One region of the Priestia sp. LL-8 genome, then DNA from elsewhere that is predicted to be linked to it. Evidence: riboswitches for the same ligand, from Rfam matches in the RefSeq annotation. Region 1 holds a riboswitch; the other holds the start of a gene.

Region 1 (3,164 bases):
AAAATACGTTTAAATCACCAGGTGTGTCTTTAGGAACAGCAAAAGAACATCCTTGGTTAGTTGAGATGTATGAACGAAAAGGATATGTTCAAGCTAAAGAAAAGCACCTTGCAGAAGGTTATACGACCATATTTCTTTATAAAAAACTTAATGAGATACACTCTTTGTCGTAAAAGATAGAGAAGTGCTCCAAATTAAGACATGTGAAAGAGTGATAAATATGACAGATCAATTACTACTAAATAAGCTAATAGACATACGCCGTGAGCTGCACCGGTTTCCAGAGCTTTCAATGAAAGAATATGAAACAACTAAACGTATTAAAAAGTGGTTAAAGCACTTTGATATTTCTATAGCGGATGCGTTCCATTTAGACGTAGGAGCAGTAGCAGAAATTGTGGGAGGAAAGCCGGGACCTACTATCGCTATTCGAGCTGATATTGATGCGTTGCCAATTAAAGAAAAAACCAATCTGCCATTTGCATCTGAAGTGAACGGTGTTATGCACGCATGCGGACATGATTTTCATACGGCTTCTATAATCGGAGCAGCCATCCTTCTTAAAGAGCGTCAGCAGGAGCTTTGCGGTACGGTTCGATTTATCTTTCAGCCTGCCGAAGAAACGGCTTCTGGGGCAAAAATGCTAGTTGAAAAAGGTGTGCTCGAAGGAGTGGAAGCAATCTTTGGGATGCATAACAAACCGGATCTTCCTGTAGGAACCATTGGTATCAAACCAGGACCTTTAATGGCAAGTGTTGATCGTTTTGAAATTGACGTCAAAGGAGTAGGAGGTCACGCGGGTATTCCTGAAAAAACAATAGATCCGATTGCTGCTGCTGGTCAAATTGTTACTAGTTTACAAACCATTGTCAGCCGTAATCTCAGCCCATTTCAAAATGTTGTTGTCAGCATAACTCAAATCCATGGAGGGAGCTCGTGGAACGTCATTCCTGACAAAGTAACGCTTGAAGGAACGGTGCGTACCTTTCAAGAAGAAGCGAGAGAAAAAATACCGGCTCTTATGAAACGAACTGCTGAAGGGATTGGCGCAGCTTTCGGGGCTTCAGTAGACGTTAAATGGTATCCGTATCTTCCTGTAGTAAACAATGATGATAGGCTGGAAAAACTGGCTATTAAAGCCGCAGAGGATATTAGTTATCAAGTCGTAGCAGCTGAACAATCGCCTGGAGGAGAAGATTTTGCCGTATATCAGCAGCATGTACCAGGATTTTTTGTATGGATGGGTACAGCTGGAGAATATGAATGGCATCATCCTTCTTTTTCATTAAATGAAGAGGCATTACTTGTAGCAGCTTCTTATTTTGCTAATCTAAGCTTTCATTTTTTGAATTCATTCCATTACCCAAAAAATTAAAATATTTTCATTTTTCTATTTACGCGGATGGAATTGTTTGATAAAATAAATTTTAAATTAAAAAAGTTATCACGAGTGGACGAGAGATCTGGCTCTTTGACTCCACAGCAACCTACGAATGTAAGGTGCTCCTACCAGCAAAGCATGTGCTTTGGGTGATAAAACGGGTGAAAAACTCATTTTGCATCAAAGCAAAATGAGTTTTTTTATTTTTCTAAAAGGAGAGGGTTTTATGAGTCATACAGCAGTTGCAGCATATACAGGAGAGAAAGCATTAAAGGAAGCAGTGAAATTATTAGGAAAGCATTATCAAGTAGCTTATCGTGAATTAGAAACATTTTATGAAATTGTGGTCGAAAACCATGTTCGTACATATGCTGTAGGCATAGATATTAAAGATGTACAAAAAGCAAATGAACTAGAAATTTATTCATCATGCTGTTCCAAGCTTGAGCGAGTAGGCTGTCTTTTATAGAAGAAGTTTGCTCGCGCCTCTATTTTTTTAGTGTTTTTAAATAGAAAGCATGGTTTTTGACAAGCAAAGAATCTGGTGGGTATAATCAATACTCACTAGCTTTTAAAATTAATCATAAATTGTCGAAATTTTTACACAAATTGAAGGTTACATTCGAAATGAATTGTGGTATGTTATAAAACAAGAATATTTTATGAAAGGAGCATTGAAATGGAAATGTCTCTTGAACACGGAAACGATGCAGGAAGTGAACAGCTTATTGATCGTATCCTAGACTTTTTAGAAGATGACGCAAAGTAAAAAAAAGAGTGTGCGGTGCTATCCCTAGCCGCGCACTCTTTTTTTTATCATGTGCGTAAAGGCAGCGCCATACTATGATACATAGGGAGAGATTGAAAGGGTCTCTGTCAAAGGGATTGACGAATGGTTTTGTTTGATAGAAAATTTAGAAAAAGGAAAGAGATGAAGGGTATGTCGAACAAAACATCTTTGTATCAAACAAAAGAACAGTTAAAAAAACTTGTAAGCGAATTGGTTTCTATACCTAGCGTGACAGGAACGATGGCAGAAGTGGAAATGGCTGAATCGATAGCGTCGTATTTATTGAAGCTGCCTTACTTTCAAAAAAACGAGCAAGTCGAGCTTCATTCAACAGGAGACGGGCGGTCGATTGTCACAGCTTTTGTTCAAGGGAAAAATACGAACAAAACAGTTGTACTAGTAAGTCATTACGATGTAGTGGATGTACAAGATTATGGACAGTGGAAAAAGGATGCTTTTCACGCTGATACATTAACGAGTACTTTTTATAGCCACATGGAACAAGTTCCCGCGCACGTACAAAAAGATATGATAAAAGGAGACTGGCTTTTTGGCCGAGGAACGATGGACATGAAAGCAGGCATTGCCCTTCACATCAGTATGGTTGAACGAGCATGCAACGGAGAGTTTGACGGAAACATCCTGCTGCTGTCGGTACCGGATGAAGAAGTAAATTCGCTTGGGATGAGAAAAGCAGTCCCTGTTCTTTTAGAACTTGCCCGCAAACATCAGCTGGATTTTTCTCTCATGCTAAATGCAGAACCAGTGTTCAGCCGCTATCCTGGTGATCAAACGAACTATGTGTACTCAGGATCGATTGGGAAGATCATGCCAAGCTTTTTGTGTTATGGAAAAGAAACTCATGTAGGGGAACCGCTAGCTGGTTTAAATGCTAATTTACTAGCTTCTTATTTAGCAAAAGAAATAGAATTAAACGTTGATTTTTGCGAAAAAGTAAGAGATGAAACGAGTCCACCTCCTACGGTGCTGGTA
Region 2 (3,164 bases), 960 kb from region 1:
AGGACCTACACACATGAAACCTGCGTTTAACACAACAAAAAAAACGAACCACTAATCAAACATCTTGATCAATGGTTCGTTTTTCACTTCATCTAAAATACTTTCGTTCCAGCCTCTTTAGATTAAGCAGCCTCTTTAGATGATTTTGATTTTTTATTTAAACGTGGAAAGCCAATTACAATCGCAATGATACCGCAAACCGCTGTTAACATTGGATAGAATGTAAATGGAATAATCTCAATCGGTGAAACTTTAGCAAATCCTGCTGCTAGAAGCATTTGTGCACCGTAAGGGATAAGCCCTTGAACGCTGCATGAAAACAAGTCGAGCAGACTGGCTGATTTACGATTATCAATTGAATACTTATCAGAGATTTCTTTCGCTAACGGACCTGCTGTAATAATTGAAATCGTGTTATTAGCCGTGGCTAAATTAGTTAAACTTACCAATCCAGCGATACTGAATTCTCCGCCTTTTTTTGTTTGAATGCGTCGTGTTAATAAGTTCAATAAGAACTGAATACCGCCGTTATAGCGAATGAGTTCAACCATTCCGCCAATTAAAAGAGATAAAATAATTAATTCCGACATTCCGCCAATACCTTCTGTCACAGTTTTAGCAAGAGAAGAAAGCGTGTAGCTTCCGTCAGCTAATCCAATCACGCCGGCTAATACAATTCCTCCGGTTAAAATGCTTAATACGTTTGCACCAAATATGGCAGCAACTAGTACGCCGACATAAGGCAAGATTTTAAACCAGCTAAAATCTTTAATTTCTACTGATGATGTATTGCCTAGCGTCATTACAAGTAATAAAACTACCGTAACAATCGCTGCAGGAAGTACGATAAAAAAGTTTACTTTTAATTTATCTGACATATTTGTTTTTTGCGTACGAACTGCTGCAATGGTCGTATCAGAGATTACGGATAAATTATCTCCAAACATTGCACCACCAACAACGGCAGCAATTGCCAATGTAATGGATACATGCGCCTGCTCACTGATTCCTACAGCGATAGGCCCTAATGCAGCGATTGTTCCCATTGACGTTCCCATCGAAATTGAAATGAATGCGCCAATAACAAAGATTCCGACTACCACTAAGCTTTGCGGAAGAACAGACAGAGCTAAGTTTACCGTTGAATCAACAGCTCCCATGCCTTTAGCGACTTGAGAAAAAGCACCTGCTAAAATAAAAATAAGTACCATAATAATGATATCAGGATGCCCTGCTCCTTTAGCAAATCGTTCCACTTTTACATTAAGTGAATCTTTGCGGTTCATAGCCAGCGCCACAATGGCTGCAATGATAATGGCTACTAATACAGGCAGCTTATAAAAATCTCCCGTTATGATTCCTGATCCGACAAACAGGACTAAAAAGACGCCCAGCGGTAACAGCGCCCAGCCGTTTCCTTTTTGTTGTTCCATTCTTAACACCTCTTGTTTACGTAATAAAAAAAGACCTCTTCTTATTGATAAGAAGAGGTCTCTTATTTGTATCATAAGATTACCCTTCTCATCTTCCAAACGAAACATCGTCTGCTGGATTTGGCACCGCACTGCGTACAGCCAGTTGCCGAGACATCATAGGGCCAGTCCCTCCGTCTCTCTTGATAAGAAGTTTATAGTTGTTTTAAAAATAGTCTTTCACTACTGTAATCTCTTTTTATTTAATTGTCAAATGCTATTTTAGAAAAATATATAGTGTGAAAATTCCCACATCAATTAGCTACGTCTCGTTTTAAAAACGCCACCCAAGCTACGCCCATGAAGAAGACAAAGTGTGCAACTAAGATGAAGATTGAAAATGGAATTGTCATGCCGTCAAACATCGTCTTCATTCCGTCCATATACTGCACAAAGTTTGTGTTGGCGAACAGTAAAAATTTCCCCCACCATAAACCAAACTGTGATACTATCCCAGTTACTGCTTTCGCCCCGATACTTACGACAATAGCTAGACTTGAAGCAAGCGCACTGTTTCTAAATAAAGACGACAGCATGAATGCGAACGTCATCATCATAAACGTTTCCATATACGCACTGTCATACGTAAGCGTAATGTTTTTAAGCAGCTGTGCATCTCCTTCTAGACTGGTAAATCCAAAGAACAATGCTCCCCATACAAACGAAAAAAGTAAATAGCTCAGTAAGTAATACAAGCTAATTAAAATGAGCGTTATGTACTTGGACGTTAAAATCGTTGAGCGTCTAGCTGGACGAATTAAAAGAAGCTTAATGGTACCTGCTTCAAACTCTTTTGCAACCATTGACCCTCCAACAGCAAGCGCGAAAAATTGAACGAGAATCAGCATACCTGAACTAAATGACAGGAAGTTCAAAATGTTGTCTTCTGTTCCTGCACTGTTTGCTACTTTTTTCATTAAAAGAGCCATACAAAGAGTTAAAATGCCGATTGTAATAAACGTGATTTTTGTACTTCTTTTGTGAAACCATTTCATGTGTTCATTTTGAATTAGCTTAAGCATGGTGCTCTCCTTCCGTAACGGACATAAACGAATCTTCAAGCGTCTCATACACAGGGGTAATTCGGTAGACTAAAATATCGCTGTCCACTAATTTTTTATTCACAGCTGGAATTTGCTCTTTTACAATCGCCACGTCGATACTATGTGATCTCACCGTTACTTCAAATTCTTGTGATAAAAGATCCGTTGCTTTTTGTGCATCAGACACTTCAAATTCTACGTACATTCCTTGATCTTGACGATTTGGAGATAGATCTTGAATAGCTTTTAACTCGCCGTTTTGAATAATACCAACGCGGTCACATAGTGCTTCTACCTCTTTTAATAAGTGGCTCGCGATTAAAATTGAAATTCCTTCTTCCCTGCAAAGCGTTTGTAAATATGTACGAAATTCTCTCATTCCCGCTGGGTCTAGACCGTTTGTTGGCTCGTCTAGTAAAAGCAATGCAGGTTTATGTAAAATAGCTTGAGCTACTCCTAAACGCTGTCTCATCCCAAGAGAATACGTCTTCACTTTTGCATGAATGCTGTTTTCAAGTTTTACTAAAGCAATCACTTCATCCAAGCGTTCTGATGTGATCCCTTCATGCATATTCGCAAAGTGTTTTAAATTTTGATAGCCCGTCAGATAATCATAGAACTCAGGGTTTTCAATAATCGCTCCAATTGA

What was found. A riboswitch is a leader RNA that binds a small molecule or an ion and turns the genes downstream of it on or off. The one in region 1 is predicted to bind S-adenosylmethionine.
Region 2: it holds a riboswitch for S-adenosylmethionine, as region 1 does, so the genes downstream of both, U9R83_RS10935 (Na+/H+ antiporter NhaC family protein) here and U9R83_RS06065 (hypothetical protein) in region 1, are expected to answer to the same signal.

The regions. Positions count from the first base shown of each region.
Region 1 is NZ_JAZAQH010000001.1:1,196,764-1,199,927, forward strand. It holds gene U9R83_RS06055 (GNAT family N-acetyltransferase) at 1-173, shown strand, start outside; gene U9R83_RS06060 (amidohydrolase) at 221-1,375, shown strand; SAM riboswitch class I at 1,439-1,540, shown strand; gene U9R83_RS06065 (hypothetical protein) at 1,608-1,850, shown strand; gene U9R83_RS06070 (M20/M25/M40 family metallo-hydrolase) at 2,322-3,164, shown strand, end outside.
Region 2 is NZ_JAZAQH010000001.1:2,154,258-2,157,421, reverse strand. It holds gene U9R83_RS10935 (Na+/H+ antiporter NhaC family protein) at 123-1,433, opposite strand; SAM riboswitch class I at 1,519-1,625, opposite strand; gene U9R83_RS10930 (ABC transporter permease) at 1,727-2,494, opposite strand; gene U9R83_RS10925 (ABC transporter ATP-binding protein) at 2,487-3,164, opposite strand, start outside.